DNA from 3 places in the Paenibacillus sp. J22R3 genome. Region 2 is predicted to be linked to each of the others. Evidence: riboswitches for the same ligand, from Rfam matches in the RefSeq annotation. Region 2 holds a riboswitch; each other region holds the start of a gene.
The links. Region 2 has a riboswitch for ZMP and ZTP ahead of AC0YN4_RS26385 (DJ-1/PfpI family protein). Riboswitches for the same ligand answer to the same signal wherever they lie in the genome.
Positions count from the first base shown of each region.

Region 1 (6,687 bases), on a different contig from region 2:
AGCGATGATTACGGCCGATGAGCGGCTCATGTCGAAGGCGGTATCGAACATTATTACGAATGCCGTTCAATATTCCGGGGATGCGGAGCGGGTCGTTGTTCGACTATCGGAAGAGGTGCCTGCTGCCAATGAGCAGCGTGATCCTTGTACCTGGTATAGACTTGAAGTGCTGAACACCGGTGTGCAGGTAGAGGAATCGAAGCTGCCTCGATTGTTCGAGCCTTTCTACCGGGCAGAGCAGTCACGCAGCCGCTCAACCGGCGGCAGCGGACTTGGTCTCTATATTGTCAGCAAAGTACTGGATGCTCATGGCGCTGAATATAGCATTGCCAATACGGCCGAAGGAGTGCGCTTCAGCGTAAGGGTGCAGGGAGCGGCTTGAGGGTGTAAAGGGAAGCAGGAACCGGACATTAGATTCTGTCGCGAACGACAGCTAATGTCCGGTTTTTGAGTTGTTCAATTTCAGCGATAAGGGCGGACCGTTTCGCTGCATAATGAGCCTTAATCCCTTCATCCTTCAGCGCCGCTAAATTGATCTCTACCGTTAAGAGCGCAGCTTGCGCGGCGGCTTCAAGCAGCACAGCACCGATTCCCAGGTCTGAGATGACATGCGCATTCGTGCAGGAAGCAATGCTTAGCGTCGACTGCAGCGCCGCGCTGCATACCTCCATCAGTCGGAGCGGGGCTTCGATGGCGGCAATGGTTGCGTCATGGAGCGCCTCTTGACGAAGCGATTTCTCAGCCTCGCTTTGCTTGGGCAGCTTCAGTGCAAGCATATAACCGTCAAAGGCTGCCATGTCGGAGGCGAGCATAGCTTCACATGAAGTGGATAGTCGGCTCATCTCGTTCAAGGTCGCATTGATTTCGAGACGAGCATCCGCGTATTTCTCCCCTTGCGAGAGATGTGCCGCCATTGCCGTCATGGCTGTGCCGAGCGCTGCGGCAAGTGCGGCTGCGCTTCCGCCGCCCGGCGTCGGGTCGGAGCTGGCCGCCTTCTCTAGGAAGCGGCGAATGGAATCATCCCACGTTACAGTAGACATCGTTACGCATCCCCTTTCAGAGACATCTGGATATCGATAGCTCTCATCAGATTGCGATACAGGATCGCCGTCGTTAAGGTGCCAACGCCACCGGGAACCGGCGAGACAGCCGCTGCCGCATCTCCCAGATCTGCAGCTGCATCACCGGTGATCGTACCATCGGCAAGCTCGTTAATACCTGCGTCGATGACCGTTAAGCCCGGATGCGCCATGTCCTTCGTAATCACCTCCGGCTTGCCAACCGCAACGATGGCGATTTCCGCATGCTTCAAATGAGCGCCTAGATCAGGCGTCCTGGAATGACAAACGGTCACGGTAGCATTCTCGCGTTGAAGGAGATGGAACAACGGCAGCCCGACCGTCTGCCCTCTGCCTACTAAAGCCACGTTGCGTCCTTCTAACTGGTACCCGTAATGCTTAAGAAGTCCGATGCAAGCCTGCGGCGTTGCGGGCTGCAACCCTTTATCACTACCGGTGTAAACCGCCAGCTTATTCGACGGTGTAACACCGTCGATATCCTTGGCAGGGGCAATGCAAGCCTCAATGGCAGCTGCCGATAGATGCGCGGGCAGAGGGAGCTCAAGCATGATGCCGTGAATGTCTTCATCCGCATTCAGCGCTGTGATGACGCGCTTCAATTCCTCTTCCGAGACATCGGTTCCGAAAGTATGGAGCTGAAACGATATGCCCAGCTTCTCGGCAATCTTCTGCTTGGAGCGTGCATAATAAGCTGAAGCAGGATCTCCTTCGACTAGTAGTGTCGCCAGAGAAGGCTGGTTTCCATTCTTCTTCCATTCCTCTACGCGGGCCGCTATTTCCGAATACATAAGCTCTGCCGCTTCTTTCGCTTTCAAGACAATGGCCATAGAGATCTTCTCCCTCAAATTGGAATTGAGTGACCTGCATGTACGAAAAAAAGCATTCGCGGGCAGGCTCGTCGCAAGACATAGCCAGCCGCAAATACTTCTCCCCAGGCGAACGGTGTATTTCGATCCGCATGCTCCCTCGTGGTTCATTCCACTGATTTCGCCAGTTGCATGCAGCGTTATTTTCCTAGAGTGTAGCATGCAGAGGTGTCTTTGAACAGGGCTGTGCTATAATGTTGCTGGATATTGGGAACATGCGAAAGGAGCAAAGCAACTGTGCTGATAAACTGGTTCTATCCCAATTGGCTGCGGAATCAAGTGATTCGCAACAAAATCATCGCCATTTATATTCCGCTTATCATTGTGCCGCTGCTTGTGCTGGGTTTTGCGTCCAACAGCATTTATACGAATGCGATCGTCGATAAGACGATCAGTAACGTGAGCGACAACTCCTCGCTGATCATCACGCGAATGAATGGGATCATGACGAATGCGGAGAGCTGCGCGAATATCTTGACGATTAACTTAAACCGCGTCATTCAAGACCATAACAAAGGGGAAATCAGCCGGGAGCGCTCGCTGCTGCTGTCGACCTTGATTACCAATCAGCTTAGTTTTGCGCTGCTCGTCTTCCCGGATGTCGAGAGCGCTGCATTCATTGATACCTATGGCACGATCTATGGCACCTCGGCTGCGATTGAGAACGCGGGTGAGCCGCAGCCGGAGACACTTCTGCAAACCGCAATGCTGAAGCGCATTCGGGAAACGACTGGTCAGAACATCTGGTTTCCGATGGATAAGAGAAACTTTCTTACACTCGGGGCAGATGAGCCGGTGCTTACGGTGGGTAAGAAAATCAACAACATCTACACCGGCCAGGAGCTCGGTCTGTTGGTGCTTAATGTGAAGGAACAATCGCTCTCGGCGATTTACAATAACATCGGTACGGACCAGAGCGGCAGCTACATGCTGACCGATCAAGCCGGAACGATCGTCTCCTCGACAGACAAGGAACAGCTGCTGAAGCCCGTTGAAGATCAGGCGCTGCGGCAGTGGATCAATGAGACGAACAGCGGCTCGACAATCGATCGGTTCCAAGGGGACAAGCTGCTTGTGATCAGCTCGGAGATGCCGAAGTTCGGCTGGAAGCTGATCTCCATGGAGCCGTTTAACGCGTTGACAGCAGATAATCGCAAAATCACGGCGCTCATTATGACGATCGGCTTCTTCTGCTTCTTGTTCGCGCTGATGGGTGCCGGCATTCTGAATCGACTCATTGCCAGGCCTATCGTGCTGCTGACCAAGTATATGAAGCTGGTGAAAGAAGGGAATTTTACCATCCAACTGCCGGTCAAATCGAATGACGAGCTGGGGCTGCTCGCATCCGGCTTTAATACGATGCTTACTCGCATTAATCAGTTACTGGATAATGTGCGGTTCGAGCAGAAGAAGAAACGGGAGTATGAGCTTGCTCTGATTCAATCTCAAATAAAGCCTCATTTCTTATACAATACGCTCGATGTCATTTATACCCTCTCGGAGATCGGGCGGGTCAAGGATGTGCAGCGCACAACCAAATCGCTCGCCGACTATTACCGGATCGTCTTAAGCCAGGGGAAAGAGGCGATTCCCCTTCAGGATGAGCTGCAGGGACTGCGCGATTATTTGGCCATTCAGCGAATTCGGTATGCCGATGTGTTTGATTACCAAATCGACGTGCAGCCGGAAGTGCTCTCCTGCACGGTGCTGAAACTGACGCTGCAGCCGCTCGTGGAGAATGCCATCTATCATGGCCTGAAGACGAAGGGGGAGTTTGGCCACCTCATCGTGACAGGCGGCATCGAAGGGCAGGATTTGCTGCTCACCGTGAAGGACGACGGAGTCGGAATTCCGCAGCACCGCCTGGAGACCTTGCTGCAGCCAAGCGCGGATACCGCCAAGACATCGGCAGTCGCGCCGTTGTCCGCTGCCGGAAATACGGGGAGCTCGTTCGGGATGCGCAGCGTGGACAGCCGGATTAAGTTGTATTTTGGCGAGGGGTATGGACTGACGCTGATCAGTGAACCCGGCGTGGGAACAGAGATACAAGTACGATTGCCAATGGAGCAGCAGGAAGAGACGGGAGGCGGCAAACATGTTGAATTTACTGATCGCAGATGATGAGTCGATCTTCCGCGAGTATTTGCGCACGGTGCTGGACTGGGAGTTATATGGCTATCGAATCATTGGTGAAGCGAAGAACGGGCTTGAAGCGCTCGAAATCGCCCGGAAGATAACGCCGGATATCGCGCTTGTCGATATTACGATGCCATTCATGGATGGGCTGGAGCTGGCTCAGCGTTTGAAGGAAGATTACCCCGGCATCAGCATCGTGCTGATCACGGGACATAATGAATTCGACTATGCGAGGCGTGCGCTGAAGCTCGGTGTCGAGGACTATATCTTAAAGCCATTCTCCAAGGATGAGCTGACGCTTACGCTGCTGAAGCTGCAGGAGCATCACCGCAAACAGAGGGAAGAGCAGTCGACGCATCTGAAGAATTTGCAGCTGATGAAGGAGAGCGTGCTGAACCGGCTGGTCAGCGGAGAATTAGCCGAACATGAGGATGTGCTTCTGCAGCAGCTCAGCTCCTATCAGCTGCGGCTGGATGCCAAAGCTTATGCGGTCGCTTGTATCGAGATCGATGAGATTGATCGCAAGTGGGGCGAGGTCAGCGAACGGCTGCTATGGAAATATGCCGTGACCAACATTCTTGCCGAAGCGATGGAGGATTCCGGCGGGAAGCCTGTTATCTTCAATGGACCGGAAGGGCGAATTATCTGTCTGTATGGCTTGGCGCACGGTGCTGGGGCTGCTGCAGTTACTTCGCAATCGCCGCAGCCGGAGCTTCCGAAGCTGGAGCCGTTCGAGAAGCTGTGCATGCTGATTAAGCGATATTTGAAACTCACGATTACGATCGGCGTTGGCCAAATCTATAGCGGAATTAGCGGCATACGCTGCTCTTACGAAGAGGCGCTAACGGCGCTGCAGAACAAGTTTGTGCTGGGTAATGACCGCGTCATCGCCTTCGGGCAGCATATCTCGAAGGAAGGAACAGGCGTGCAATATCCGCCGGAGCTTGGCGATGAGCTGCAGCTGCTGCTGCGTGCACAAGATGATGTGAGAATTGAGGCTAAGCTAAGCGAGCTGTTCCGGCTGATCCGGGAGAAGAAGCTGTCGATCGACTATACCTACGTAATCTGCATGAGCCTCGTATCGGTCTGTCTCGGTTATGTCAGCGAAGCGGGTCAGCCGATTGAGGATTGCTTCGGTGAGCATTTCTTCCCGTATCACGAAATCCGCGAGCTGGCCTCCATAGACGAAGCCGAGCGGTGGATGAAGGAGCTGTTCACCAAGGCCGTTCACTATACGAGGCGTTACAAGAAGACACGGTCGTCTATTATAGCCCAGGCGGCCAAAACCTTCATCGAAGAGCAATACGGCGATGCCGAGCTTGGCGTAGAGAAGGTTGCCCAGCATGTGTTCATCAACGCCAGCTACTTGCGCGCCGTGTTTAAGAAAGAGAACGGGATGACCGTCACGGATTACATTACGCATATTCGGATGAATAAAGCGAAGGAGCTGCTCGGAGCAGGCAACCGCAAGCTGTCGGATATCGCGGAGAGTATCGGATACAGCGACGGCAGCTACTTCAGCAAAAGCTTCAAGAAGTTCTTCGGTTGGTCGCCGAGCGAATACGAGAATCGGATAAAAGGGAATGAAACGATGCGCGGATAATACAAAACGCCATCGTTTTTTCCATTATCGGGGGTGAAAGGGCATTTTATAATGAGAAACGTAAGGGATGCACACAGTATTAGGGGAGGGTATTAAAGATGAAAAAATGGACACTAATGCTTATTTCAGCTGTGATGGTAACAAGTTTGGCGGCCTGCGGCTCGAATAACGACACAGACAAGAATGCGACGAATACGGGCAGCAACAACAAGCCGGCAGAAGAAGGCACAAACGCGCCAGCCGAGAATACAGAGCCGGTTAAGCTGCGGATTTACGCGCAATATGCGGATGACGATACGAAGAAGCCTTACGATTATGCAGTCGCTGAGCTGAAGAAGGAAATGCCGAATGTGGAGCTGGAGCTTGACGTGCAGGCGCAAGATGATGGACAGAAGCTCAAAACGTATGCAGCGACAGGCAATTTGCCGGATATTTTCCAAGCGGGTCTTGATATTATCAATACGATGAAGAAATCAGGCAACATTCTGGAGCTTGACCAATATGCCGACAAATTCGGTTTCAAGGACAAAATGCAGCCGAGTGCCATGAATACGCTCGTCACGGAAGACGGCCATATCTACGCCTTCCCGTATGCCGGCAATGAGCTGGCGCTGATGTTCTACAACAAGGAGCTCTTCGAGACCAATAACGTGAAGGTGCCGACAACCTACGATGAGCTGATGACGGCCGTTAAAGCATTCAATGAGAAAGGTATTACACCGCTCTCCCTATTTGCGAAAGAGAAATGGCCGACCGTTGCCCTGTTCGATATGTTCGCGACTCGCACGGAGCCGGCGGGCATTACGAAGCTGGACAAAGGCGAGGCAAAAGCAAGCGATCCGGCGTTCAAGCAAGCAGCGGAGCAAATCGTAACGCTTGTACGTGCAGGCTTGCTGCCGAAAGGCGCAACGAACCTCAACTACGACCAAGCGGCAGCGCTGTTCCATGAAGGAAAAGCGGCGATGTTCGTCAACGGTCAGTGGGAAATCGATGCCTCGACCAA
Region 1 covers NZ_JBWDNS010000005.1:239,896-246,582, reverse strand. The annotation lists gene AC0YN4_RS22325 (sensor histidine kinase) at 1-382, shown strand, start outside; gene AC0YN4_RS22320 (cyclodeaminase/cyclohydrolase family protein) at 411-1,040, opposite strand; gene AC0YN4_RS22315 (bifunctional 5,10-methylenetetrahydrofolate dehydrogenase/5,10-methenyltetrahydrofolate cyclohydrolase) at 1,043-1,906, opposite strand; ZMP/ZTP riboswitch at 2,002-2,087, opposite strand; gene AC0YN4_RS22310 (sensor histidine kinase) at 2,183-4,066, shown strand; gene AC0YN4_RS22305 (response regulator) at 4,041-5,684, shown strand; gene AC0YN4_RS22300 (ABC transporter substrate-binding protein) at 5,783-6,687, shown strand, end outside.
Region 1: another riboswitch for ZMP and ZTP. It lies ahead of AC0YN4_RS22315 (bifunctional 5,10-methylenetetrahydrofolate dehydrogenase/5,10-methenyltetrahydrofolate cyclohydrolase); the one in region 2 lies ahead of AC0YN4_RS26385 (DJ-1/PfpI family protein).

Region 2 (6,687 bases):
ATAGGGATCGGAAGGGAGCGGGAGCATATCCAATTTATTCGGAAGCAGATGTGCCTCAAAGGGCAATCGGGATATGACGAGCTCAATCGAGCGCCGCTCCAGCATTTCGCCGAGCAGATAATGATCGCCCTCGGAAATCTTAAACGTAACCTGCGGGTATTTCTCTCGTAATTGCTGAATCGGGCGAGGGAGAATGGAGACGCAGGAAACAACCGCGCCGAGCGAGAGCGTACCGCGTACGCCAAGCTCGAGCTCCTTGACTTCCTTCATCGTCTCGTCTAATTGCAGCAGCAACGACTCCGCCCGATCCTTGAGCAGCCGCCCAGCAGCGGTTAACGTGAGCTGGGTTCGGCTCCGCTCGAACAGTTGCGCACCGAGCTCTTCTTCCATCAGCATAAGCTGACGGCTGAGGGGCGGTTGTTCCATATGCAGCAGCTTCGCCGCTCGTGTAATTTGCTTCTCGTGCGCGATGGCCAAGAAGTATTTTAGCTGTCGAAAATCCATGTAAGCATCCCCAATTTGAAGATCTATTTACATACTCTAAAGGTATGGATAGTGAACATAATAGATATTTTATATATACCTCAACAAGTTGTATTATGCAATCACCAATCATGAAAGTAAGGGAGTAGTGAATAAACCATGACAACAGCCAATAAAGCCGTTTCGATTGAACGCAGTCAGAACAAGAAGACCAAGCCAGCGCAGGATCAGCTTGGTTTCGGGATTTATTTTACGGATCACATGTTTGTAATGGATTATAGTGTCGAGCAAGACTGGCATAACCCGCGCATCACGCCCTACCAGCCGATCGTACTCGATCCGGCCGCGAAAGTGTTCCATTATGGACAAACTATCTTCGAAGGCTTGAAAGCCTACAAGACCGAAGACGGCGGCATTCAACTGTTCCGTCCGCGCGATAATTTTGCCCGTATGAACCGCTCCAATGATCGCATGAGTGTACCTGAGCTGGATATTGATGTGGCGATTGATGCTCTGGAGCAGCTCATTGCAGTCGATCAAGACTGGATTCCGGAGCTTGCAGGCACATCGCTCTATATTCGACCGTTCGTCATTGCTACGCAAGCGACGCTTGGCGTGTCTCCATCTGAGAATTACCAATTTATCATTATCATGTCGCCTGTCGGTGCCTACTATCCCGAGGGCATTAATCCGGTCAAAATCCACGTGGAATCCCAGTATGTTCGCGCAGTTGTGGGCGGCGTAGGTGAAGCGAAGACCGCAGGCAACTATGCCGCAGCCTTGAAATCGCAGCAAGCCGCTAAGGAGCAAGGCTATACGCAGGTACTTTGGCTCGATGGCACGCAGCACAAATATATTGAAGAAGTCGGCAGCATGAATGTATTCTTCAAGATCAATGGAACGGTTATAACGCCTGCACTGAACGGCAGCATCTTGGCGGGTATTACACGGAATTCGGTCATCCAACTCCTGAAGCACTGGGACATTCCTGTTGAAGAGAGAGTGCTGTCCATTGAGGAGCTTTATGAAGCGGGTCGTAACGGCACGCTGGAGGAGGCTTTCGGAACCGGAACAGCTGCGGTTATTTCGCCTATTGGAGAGATGAACTGGAACGGAGAGAAGCTCGTGATCAGCGAAGGCGTGACCGGGCAGCTCTCGAAATCCATCTATGACACGCTGACAGGCATCCAAACCGGTGCCGTTGCTGATCCGTTCGGTTGGGTGAAGAAAGTCGAATTCAGCGAGAAGTAATAATTGTGGCGGGGCGCGGCAGATATTCATCGTACTGTGAGATTTTTCGAGTGAGGTCTATGGTAGAATCAGAAGTAGACAAGGATTTCACTCGAGAAAAGGAGCACGTGCATGCTGCAGCCTCGCCATTTTCTAATCTTCTTGCTACCGCTTGTTAATGCCGCCGTGTGGATTGCTTTTCCACCTATGGATAATAGCCAACAGCCTGCGTTTTCCCAGCGTTATCTAGGCGAAGTAATTGGCTCTACAATGATGATGATGATGGCCTTCACTTTATTGCTCGCAACGAGATTCCGGGTATTGGAACGATTATTTGGCGGCTTGGATAAGCTGTATGTCGTCCATCGAAACGCGGGTATATTTGTGTTCCTGCTGCTCTTTCTTCATTTGCTTGTGATGCCGCTTAATCCTAATGAGATCCCCCCCGGACGAGCTCCCGGTTATATTGCATTTGGAGGTTTTGTCCTTCTCATTCTCCTTTCACTGGCACCGAGGATACCGGTGGTTCGGCGGATTGTGCGAATAGGCTACCGAGGCTGGCGAATCACGCATCGGTTTATCGGGCTCTTCTTCATTATCGGCACGGCGCATTCGCTGCTGGTTGATCCGCTCGTTCGAACGACTACCGTGCCGTTTACACTCTTGATGATTGCGATCGTTGTCGGGATAACCTCCTATTTATATACGGAGCTCATAGCGAGATTCGTAAGGCGAAGAGCGGCTTATAAAGTGAGCGAAGTACGGCAGTTGAGCGCAGGAGCAGTCGAGGTGACGCTCTTTCCGGAGAAGAAACAGCTGCGATTTGAAGCAGGGCAGTTTCTGTTTATCCGGTTCAAAGGAGACAGGGTGCTGTCCGAGTGGCATCCCTTCACCATCAGCAGCTCACCCAAGGAGTCCGGCCTCAGGCTGACGATTCGATCCGCCGGTGATTATACCGATTACCTGAACCGAAACTTGAAATCAGGCGCGCGAGCCGTTGTTGAAGGCGGTTATGGCACTATGGATTACCGCAAAGGCGATACGAATCAAATATGGATCGCCGGCGGTATTGGCGTGACGCCATTCCTTAGCTGGATTCGAGATATGCCGGAGCGTCTTCCCCATCATGTTGATTTCTTCTACACGGTGCGAACGAAAGAGGAAGCGCTGTTTCTGAACGAGATACGTGCAGCCGAGCGGCGGCACGATAACCTCAAGGTGCATGTCCACTATTCTGCGGAACAGGGGCGACTCACTGCCGAGCGTGTAGTCAGCACGATGCAGGGTAAGATGGCTGTGGCGGCAAAACAGATCTATATGTGCGGACCGGCTCCGATGCTTGCGGCGTTCCAGCTGGAATTTCGGCGTAGCGGCGTTCCCACGGGTTCGATTCACTATGAACAATTCCGGTTCCGATGAGCGCTGTGCGTGTGCGAAGGTCCGCGGCAGAGCTCTAATGTTGAAACGAGGTACAACTTAGCTATGCAGAAATCCAAAATTCTCTATCTGTGCATGCTGACGATTGCGATCGGCTTTATCGTATATGTGATCACCATCAATTTCTTCGTAGATCCCCAGGCGGATCGTTTTCTTAGTCACAAAATCAACTTAAAGCACTCTTTAAACAAGCCGGTTTGGCTTAATGTGATGTATGTTCATGTGGTTTGCGCGAGCATCGCGATGGTTGCGGGAGCGGTTAATTTTGCCTCGAAGGTTCAAACCCAATACCGGCGCGCCCACCGAGCGATCGGGTATGTTTATTTTGGCGTGATCCTTGTTGTGGTGCTAACTTCCGGCTACATGGCACCTTATGCGACCGGTGGCAAGCTGAACAGCGTTCCGTTTAACCTGCTGAGCATGCTGTGGACGGCCATGACGGTGATTGCGATCGTGAAAGTAAGACGAAAACAGCGCATCGCCCACCGGAATTGGATGGTCAGAAGCTACGCGTTCTGTTATACGAATCTGTGCATCCATGCGATTACGTACGTGGTTCACCAAGGATTCGGCGTATCTTACACGCACAGCTACACCATCGGCGTTTATGGGGCGATTCTGTTCCTGCTGCTTGCAGCCGAGTTCGTCATTCGGGTCGTATATGGGCGAAGGAGCAAGGGAATGTAGATCCAGTCATCATATAGATGGTCGGAGCAGTGGCTGAGGATTCACGGGGCTCTTTTCTGCAACATTTGTATTTCCCGAGCCGGTCTGGGGCGAACTATGCAGATGCGAGGCGGGCTCCCAGTGTGGTAGCAAGAACTTCACGATTGATTTGTGGGAATATTCGGACTACAATAAAGGCAGTATTCGGTGTGTGTGACTGGCGTAAACGTGGAGTACCACGAGGGAGCACATATTTCATATGCCGTACGCCTGGGCGAAGTGCTTGGTCTTTTGGACTGAGCACTTTTTATTATTTCATGGGAGATGATGAAATGGAGCAGGAGCAGGTGCGGCAGGCAAGGAATGTAGCGATTCTGATCTTTGATCGCGTGGAAGTGTTGGATTTTGCAGGGCCATTCGAAGCTTTCCTATCCGGAAGTAACTATGGCCGAGATTTGAACGTGTTCACCGTGGCGGAACACGATGGCCCGATTCAAGCGCTTGGCAACCTGAGCATTAACCCGGCTTACAACTTTCGGAACTGTCCGAAGCCGGACATTCTCGTCATCCCCGGAGGCCCGGGCACCAAAACCGAAATGCACAATACGGTCATGACGGATTGGATCCGTAAGATTGCGGGAGAAGCCGAGCTGGTGCTGTCCGTTTGCACAGGTGCGCTTCTTGTTGTGAAAGCACAGCTGGCAGATGGGTTGAAGCTAGCTACGAACCGGCTGGCGATGCATGAGCTTCGAGCAATAGCACCGGAATCGGCTGTTATTCACGAAGAAGCGCGTTACGTGGACAATGGGAAGATTATTCTGTCAGCCGGCGTTTCAGCAGGGATCGATGCGTCCCTTTATGTGATCGGTAAACTGCTGGGCGAGGAGCGCGCGCTTCTGGCAGCGAGCTTGATGGAATATGATTGGTCACGTTCCTAAAGAAATTGCACTAGTCCACAGCAGTGGGCTAGTTCTTAAAATAATTCTTTACTGATCGTTCTCAATATGCTAAGATGATCTCGTAAGCAAGAAGGAAGCAATCGAGCCATGAGATGCATTCCTTTTTTATTGGGAATACTAGAACGATCATTCCCGAAAGGTAAATGGAGTGTGGCTGCAGTACAATTTTTTTTAACCTTTTCGAGAACGATCATTCTCGAAAAAGGAAGCATAATAAAGCACATGACAAAGGAGCGATTCATAATGGGTAAATTAAACGGTAAAGTAGCATTCATCACAGGTGGTAACAGCGGGATCGGGTTTGCGACTGCGAAATTGTTTGTAGCCGAAGGAGCTAGAGTCGTCATCACAGGTCGTAATCAAGCTAAACTCGACGCAGCAGTGGAGGAGCTGGGCACGGCGAATAGCTTCGGCATTCAAGCCGAAACGACCGATCCGCAGAGCTTGGAGAAAGCAACAGCTGCAGCAGTCGAGAAATTCGGCCGACTGGACGTCGTATTCGCTAATGCCGGCATTGGTGGTCATACTCCACTGGGTGGAACGGAACTAGCCTTATTCCAAGAGGTTATGAACGTGAACGTGACAGGCGTATTCTTCACGGTGCAAGCTGCATTGCCTCACCTGAAGGAAGGTGCTTCGGTGATTCTGAATGGTTCAGTGCTTGCCAATGCAGGAAGCCCGGGATGGGCGGCTTATGCGGCGAGCAAAGCTGCAGTTGCCAGCATGGCTAGAGTGTTCGTATCCGAGCTGTCGCCGCGCGGCATTCGCGTAAATACAGTCGCGCCAGGTCCTACACGCACTCCGATCTGGGGTCAGCCGGAAGGGCTTGCGCAAATGGAAGCCAAACTCACGCGATCGGTTCCGCTAAACCGTTTGGGTGAACCGGAAGAAATCGCAAACGTTGCTTTGTTCCTGGCTTCGGATGATGCTTCGTACGTGCAAGGCGCCGAAATCAGTGTTGACGGCGGCGGCGGCTCATCCCCGTTCGGTGCACCGGTATATCGATAAGCCCAAAAGTCGCCGGAGTAGAAGACACCTTGTCAGGGGATTCTTTACCGATTGTTCTCAATATGGTAAAATCGACTGGAAAGGGGTATGCTTATGGCTAGAGCGAAAGAATTCGAAGAAGACGTCGTACTGCTGAAGGCAATGAAGCTGTTCTGGGAGCAGGGCTACGAGAAAACATCGATTAATGATCTTGTCGAGCGTATGGGCATTCACCGCAGGAGCTTGTATGATACGTTCGGTGATAAACATATGCTATATCTAAGGGCCTTTGATCGGTACAAAACATTGACCAATAACCGACTTGGTGCCCTCATTCCGAACTCCACGCCTAGTCAGGCGATCGATTTCATATTCGATTACACGATTCAGGGCACAAGCGAGGATAACCCCGCCGGCTGCATGATGGTGAATATGGCGGTTGAGCTGGCTTCGATTGATCCCGAGGCAAGAGCCAGGGTGAGCGAAAGCTTCGATTATTGGGAGCAAATTCTTGTAGATGTTATTGGCAAGGGTCAGCAGCAAGGCGACTTTACGTCGAAGCGCAGCGCGGAGGAGCTCGCCGAAAGCCTGCACAACAATTTGCTTGGCTTGCGAGTGCTGACGCGATCACTTACGGAGAAAGACAAGCTTTACCGCATAGCCGATATGGCCAAGAGCATCTTGTACCATTAAATGATTGTCCCGAAAGCCGGAACTCCTTTCTATATAAGGGGTTTCGGCTTTTTATATGGGGTTTCGCCGCACAAGTGAACCCCCCTTACCCTTGCAGAGTGTTCTCCAAATAGACAAACGTCATCATGGCATGGGAATTATTTTCAAAAGATTAATTGACAATGAGAATCATTATCAAATAATATGAGAGAGGAAATGCGGGACGTAAGGAACGCATACCCAAGCAATGGAC
Region 2 covers NZ_JBWDNS010000007.1:96,947-103,633, reverse strand. The annotation lists gene AC0YN4_RS26405 (LysR family transcriptional regulator) at 1-504, opposite strand, end outside; gene AC0YN4_RS26400 (branched-chain amino acid aminotransferase) at 643-1,734, shown strand; gene AC0YN4_RS26395 (ferredoxin reductase family protein) at 1,846-3,132, shown strand; gene AC0YN4_RS26390 (DUF2306 domain-containing protein) at 3,196-3,837, shown strand; ZMP/ZTP riboswitch at 4,020-4,099, shown strand; gene AC0YN4_RS26385 (DJ-1/PfpI family protein) at 4,134-4,754, shown strand; gene AC0YN4_RS26380 (SDR family NAD(P)-dependent oxidoreductase) at 5,019-5,783, shown strand; gene AC0YN4_RS26375 (TetR/AcrR family transcriptional regulator) at 5,877-6,455, shown strand.

Region 3 (6,687 bases), on a different contig from region 2:
GCGATGCAGGAAGTGAAGGAGCAGCGGCGAGTGGTAGTGCGCCTGTAAGCGAAGGCGCGGGAGTGAGCGGCGAGGCGGTAAAAGAAGGCGGGGAAGTGAGTGGCAAGGCTGTAAAAGAAGGTGAAGCAGCGAGTAGGGCGAGTGTCGTCATGGGGCCGACAGTGGTTGATGTCGGCACAGGCAGCGGCGCCATTGGCGTGACGCTGGCAACGCTGCGTCCGCAGTGGCGCGTATGCGCGTCCGATCTGTCGCCGGACGCGCTCGCTGTCGCCCGAACGAATGCGGAACGCCAAGGCGCAGCGGCGCGCATGACGTTCGTGCAGGGCGACCTGCTCGGGCCGTTCGCGCAGACGCGGCCCGAGGAGCCTGGAGTCGACGCGAATGGCGGCGTGGCCGGCCTGCGCATCGACGTGCTGGTCTCGAACCCGCCGTATATTCCGGCGGGTGACATTGCCGGCTTGCAGCCGGAAGTGCGCGATCATGAACCGCGTCTTGCTCTCGATGGCGGCGATGACGGCCTGACGCCGTATCGGCGCATGGCCGAGCAGCTCATGCAGCTGTCCGCGCTGCCGCGCATCGTCGGCTTCGAGCTCGGCATGGGCCAAGCCGAAGCGGTCGCCGACCTGCTCCGCGGCATCGGCGCTTGGCGCGAGGTGCGCATCATCGACGACTATGCAGGCATTGGCCGACATGTGCTGGCGGTGGAATAGCCTTTGTTGTTGCGGTGAGAATCGCGCTTTCTATGGGGCTGAGAGATCGGAAATCGAACTCTCAGTATGACGATCAGCGGAAGCAGCTTCTAGTTGGAGCTGAGAGTACAAAAATCCGACTCTCAGCAGTGAACTAGCGTGTATATTTGCCTGAGAGTTCCGAAATTGAGCTCTCAGGCTTTTTGTTGGCCGTTTTGAAGGTTGAAATGGCGAAAACAGAACAGGTGCAGGCTCCAGAAAACGTTAGAATTAGCGACTATGCCGCTAAAGAGGACCAAACTAGCTAGTTTCCACCATTCTTAAGCGGCTATTCCGCTTACAGTTGTTCAATCCCAAGAGTGTTTTCTAAACGCCAACATGTTCCGCCTATAATAGCCGATTTTACGCACTCGAAACTACTCCAACTAACATACATGAGCCAAGTTACATGAGGCGCTGTTTCTCTTTTACTCTACGAAACTTTTTAAGAGGATTGATAGGTTTAGAGAGCCGCCGCGAGGGACATAATGGGGATATGATCGTTCCGGAACGCAAGCCGATGCACCGACGGGTGCCACAAAGGAGCTTGTCGTTATGATTCGCACTTATTCCCGTTTTCCTTATCGTCCGATTTATGGGTATGTCCTTCTTATCGCCGCAGTATTGCTTATGAGCTGGGAAAGTCAACGTGCCGATGCGGCGATTGCCGGCGGCGGCATTCCGTCTGAATCTATTCGTCTACGTATTCTAGCGAATTCCGACAGCGCGTCCGATCAAGCGGTAAAACGTGAGGTTCGTGATGCCATCGTAGCGGAAATGAACAACTGGGTGGCTGGTCCGCAAACAATCGAGGAAGCGCGTGCCACAATCCGCAATCATATGAGCGACATCGAAGGCATTATTTCGGCCGAACTCAGCTCGCGCGGTTTTCACTATGGATTCCAAGCGGAACTCGGCCAAGTGCCGTTTCCAACTAAAATATATGGCACGCAAGTGTACCCTGCCGGTAACTACGAAGCGCTTCGCATCACGCTCGGTGCTGGTGCCGGACAAAACTGGTGGTGCGTACTGTTCCCGCCGCTCTGCTTCGTGGATGCTGTGAGTGGGGAAGCGTCAACTCCGGCGGTAGCTGCAACAGCAAGTGTAAGTGCCAAAGCAGACAACGATGCAAAAGTAACCTCAGTCGCGGCAGATGCTCCTGCCCAAGATAAAGCTTCCGATCAAGATGTTCAAGCAGGTGAAGCGAAGCAGCCGGAAGTGAAGTTTTTTCTGTGGGAAATCATCAAGTCGATCTTGAGCTTCTTCCGCAGCCTCTTTAGCTAACAATTAATAAAGCTCAATCGCGCACCTCGCGATTGGGCTTTTATTGTATGGGAGAGGGCTGTTTGGATGGCGCTTGGCGGCGTATGGTATAATGGGGCAAAACAAAGCAGAAGCTGGGGATACGACATTGACCATCCATCTACGAAAAACATTACTCTGGGAAGTGGACAGCCACCACCCGCGTGACGGTGAACTTAACGAGGCTGCAGCTTTGCTGCGAGAAGGCGGGACCGTTGCTTTTCCGACTGAAACGGTCTACGGGCTAGGGGCGGATGCGAGGAGTACGGCAGCGGTTGAACGGATTTTTGAGGCAAAAGGGCGCCCCTCCGACAATCCGCTAATCGTTCATATCTCGGATCGCAAGCAGCTGGAGGAGCTGACACTTCCGCTGGAAGGAGAATCGTCCATGCTCGCTGAGCGGCTCATGGATCGTTTCTGGCCGGGGCCGCTGACGATTGTGCTGCCGGTGAAGCCTGGGGCTGTTTCGCCACGGGTTACAGCCGGACTTGCTACCGTTGCGGTGCGGATGCCTGCTCATCCTGTGGCGCTGCAGCTTATTGCTGCTTCGGGTTGTCCGCTGGCGGCACCAAGCGCGAATCGCTCCGGCCGTCCGAGTCCGACACTGGCCTCCCATGTGCGAGATGACCTGAGCGGCCTGATCGACGGTATTGTCGACGGCGGCGCTGCAGGTGTAGGCCTTGAATCGACCGTCGTCGAGGTTGACGGCGATCTTGTGCGGATCTTGCGCCCCGGCGGCGTGACGGCCGAAGCACTGCGCGAGGTTGCGGCGCAGGTCGATTTCGACGCGGTTGCCGCGCCGGGCGCCGGCATGGAGGCAGCCGCTGCTGCGCCATCAGCGGCGGAAGCTCGCGCTGCGGAAGCGCAGGCGCCGCGCTCGCCCGGCATGAAATATGCGCATTACGCCCCGCAGGGGCTGATGCACTTGGTCAAAGGCGACGCTGACGCCGTCTCCGCCTATATTCAGGCGGAGGCCAGCGCAGCGAAAGCGCGCGGCGAGCGCACAGGCGTGCTCGCCTTCGCCGAGCATGCTGCTCGGTACGACGCCGACTGCGTGCTCGTCGTCGGCAGCCTGGCGCAGCTGGAAACGGCTGCGCACGGCCTCTATAATGCGCTGCGCGAGTTCGACAATCGCGGCGTACAGCGCATTTGGGCCGAGACCTGCTCGGAGCAGGGGATCGGCCATGCGCTCATGAACCGCTTATCCAAAGCGGCCGGCCACGCGGTGGTCCACGTCTAGCGACGGCGCTTGCCGTGCTCCAGCTACGCGGTTGCTCTCACCGCGCCGGGCCTAGCGAATCCGCGCGCACCAAGCGCCACCGGTCCAGCCTTAACCGCATCACCCCGCCGCAGCCCGTGCCACCGGCCCTTTCGCGCGCCTAGCGCCTCCCCAAGGTCATCTTTCCAATCTTGTCCGCATATGCTTGTGGAGAGGTTGCGGACAAGGAGAGGATGAAATGGTTGAGGCGGGCATGCATGCCGGACAATTGCTGACGCTGCTGATCATTGCTGTGGCACTAGGGATGGATGCTTTTTCGCTGGGTATCGGCATTGGGCTCAAAGGCATTCGGCTGCAGGATATAGCAAAGCTTAGCGCGATCATTGCGCTTTTTCACATGATCATGCCGCTCATGGGCATTTTCACGGGTAAATATGTAAGTACGCTGCTTGGCGGCGTTGCGACGACTGCGGCAGGTGCGCTGCTGCTGCTGCTCGGCGGCCATATGATCTACAGCTCGCTGCGCGGCGACGCCGTAGAGTCGATCGACTATCGCAGTTCATGGGGGATGCTGCTGTTCGCGTTAGGCGTGAGCGTGGATTCCTTTTCCGTCGGCATCTCTCTTGGCATGTTCGATACGGACATGCTGCTGACCGTACTGCTGTTCGGCGTTGCCGGAGGGATGATGTCCGTATTTGGACTGCTGCTCGGTCGTAAGGTGGGGACAAGTCTCGGCGGGTACGGGGAAGCGTGCGGCGGCGTCATCTTATTTACATTCGGCTTGCTGTTCCTGTTCTGACCTTCCGGCACACGCACGCTTACGAATCATACAGCGATTCGTTAGCGCGAAACGAAATACGGCATAGCAATCTTGCGTCAGCATCATTTTCTTCACCAATTCACCAATTCACCAGTTCACCATATCCCAAACCACACCTACGAAGAGGAGCGAAATCAATCGTGAAACGGATTCTATTCGTGTGCACCGGCAATACTTGCCGTTCACCAATGGCTGAAGCGCTGCTTCGGGCGATGTCCCAGCAAAGGGGCATGCAGCTCGATATTCGTTCCGCAGGCGTGTCCACGATCGATGGACTGCCTGTTTCCAATCATGCACGGACAGCGCTGTCCAATCGTGATATCGCGCACAACGGCACCTCAAAAGCGCTCGAAGGCGGCTCGATTGCGTGGGCTGATCTTATATTGACGATGACTGCCAGCCATAAGAGGCAGCTGCTGCAGCATTTTCCGGCTGCGGTGGACAAGACGCATACGCTGCTCGAGTTCGTGAATACGGACCCCAAGGTGCTCTCGGACATCGCCGAACTGGAAGGGCTCTATTCGACCTGGCAGATCAAGCAAGCGCTGGGCCAGCCGCTGACTCCGCAGGAGCGGTCCAAGCTCTTAGAGCTGGAGCGGCAAATTCCCAGCTTCGATGTGGAAGATCCTTTCGGCGGATCGCTGGCCATGTATGAGCAGAGTGCGACCCAAATCGAAGCGGCGCTGGGCCGTCTCCTGGACCGACTGAAGGGATAAGTTTGATATTATTTCTGTAAATTTCCCTCTCTTTTCTTTGCGCCACAGAGAGTGCTTCCAAAGGATGGCAGATGCCGTTTCTTGCCGGCAACGATTGATTTTGAGGCCGAAATCCGTTATGATAAAAGCAACTAAAGACGGTTTCCGATGTAACTGGCGACGAAAGTGGGTTAAACCACGGTGGAGCATCGGATCATACGGCCGGTCGCCTGGGCAAAGAGCAGCGTGCATTATGCATGCTTGCTCTTTTTTCGTCTTTTTCGGCGAAATCAGGTATACTAATGCCATTGTGAATCGACAATTTCCGCCATGTGCGGTTCTATTGGGAGGAAAATGGATATGAAAATCGCCATCGGCGCAGACCACGCGGGCTACCGCTTGAAAGATGAGCTAGTTCCGTTTATCAAATCGCTTGGTCACGAGATTGAGGACGTTGGCTGCGATTGCGACCAGTCCGTAGACTACCCGGATTATGCTCTTCCTGTTGCGGAGCTTGTTGCACAAGGCAAGGCAGAGCGCGGCATTCTCATCTGCGGCACTGGAATCGGCATGTCCATCGCGGCTAACAAAGTCAAAGGCATTCGCTGCGCGCTCGTGCACGATATGTTCTCGGCCAAAGCAACCCGCGAGCACAACGATACCAATGTACTGGCCATGGGTGAGCGCGTTATTGGTCCCGGCGTGGCCCAAGAGATTATCCGGATTTGGCTCGAGACCCCGTTCTCTAGTGGCGAGCGTCATATCGGCCGTGTGAACAAAGTAATGAAGCTTGAAGCAGACTTCGCCGATGCGGCGAAATCTGAGTAAGGGGCGTACCCGGCGATGAGCGACCAAGACCACGGAATAAACAGCATGGATTCGGCAAAGCTGACCAAGGATGTAGAAACCATAGTCCGCGAGCTTGCAGCCGCGTCCGGCATTCGCCAAGGACAGCTGCTCGTAATCGGCGTGTCTACCAGCGAGGTGCTCGGACAGCGGATCGGTACATCAGGCACGATAGAAACGGCAGCTGCGATCTATGCGGGGGTCGAGAAGGTGCGTCAAGACTTGCAGTTTTATCCGGTTTATCAGTGCTGCGAACATCTCAACAGGGCCCTTGTCATGGAACGGGAAGCTGCCGAGCGGTATGGCTTAGATCTCGTTTCGGCAATCCCTGTGCGCAAAGCCGGCGGTTCGATGGCAGCCTACGCGTTCCAAACGCTGCAGGATGCCGTGCTGACCGAGACGGTTCAGGCACATGCGGGCATCGATATCGGCGACACCTTCATCGGCATGCACTTGAAGCGTGTTGCGGTACCGGTGCGACCAACGATTCGAGCAATCGGATCCGCGCATTTAACGATGGCTTACACCCGTCCGAAGCTAATTGGCGGGGAACGTGCGGTTTACACGCGAGAAGCGGCTGGCCCGGCAACATCTGCTGGCACTTGCGACTAACGAATATACTTATTTATCTTGAGGAGGACTCATCAACATGGAAAACCTACGTAAACAAGATCCGGAAATCCTGAAAGCCCTAGGCCTGGAACTTCAGCGCCAACGCGACAACATCGAGCTTATCGCATCCGAGAACATCGTTTCCGAAGCGGTATTGGAAGCAATGGGCACTGTGCTGACGAACAAATACGCAGAAGGCTACCCGGGCAAACGTTACTACGGCGGCTGTGAGCATGTCGATATCGCGGAAGATATCGCACGCAACCGTGCCAAAGAATTGTTCGGTGCCGAGCACGCGAACGTTCAGCCTCACTCCGGTGCACAAGCGAACATGGCTGTTTACCTGGCAGCTCTAAACCCGGGCGACACGGTTCTTGGTATGAACCTGGCGCATGGCGGTCACTTGACGCACGGCAGCCCGGTTAATGCATCCGGTCTTCTGTACAACTTCGTGGCCTACGGCGT
Region 3 covers NZ_JBWDNS010000006.1:163,721-170,407, reverse strand. The annotation lists gene AC0YN4_RS24345 (N5-glutamine methyltransferase family protein) at 1-710, shown strand, start outside; gene spoIIR (stage II sporulation protein R) at 1,284-2,012, shown strand; gene AC0YN4_RS24335 (L-threonylcarbamoyladenylate synthase) at 2,104-3,270, shown strand; gene AC0YN4_RS24330 (manganese efflux pump MntP) at 3,488-4,048, shown strand; gene AC0YN4_RS24325 (low molecular weight protein arginine phosphatase) at 4,210-4,785, shown strand; ZMP/ZTP riboswitch at 4,925-5,007, shown strand; gene rpiB (ribose 5-phosphate isomerase B) at 5,125-5,592, shown strand; gene AC0YN4_RS24315 (TIGR01440 family protein) at 5,608-6,222, shown strand; gene AC0YN4_RS24310 (serine hydroxymethyltransferase) at 6,260-6,687, shown strand, end outside.
Region 3: another riboswitch for ZMP and ZTP. It lies ahead of rpiB (ribose 5-phosphate isomerase B); the one in region 2 lies ahead of AC0YN4_RS26385 (DJ-1/PfpI family protein).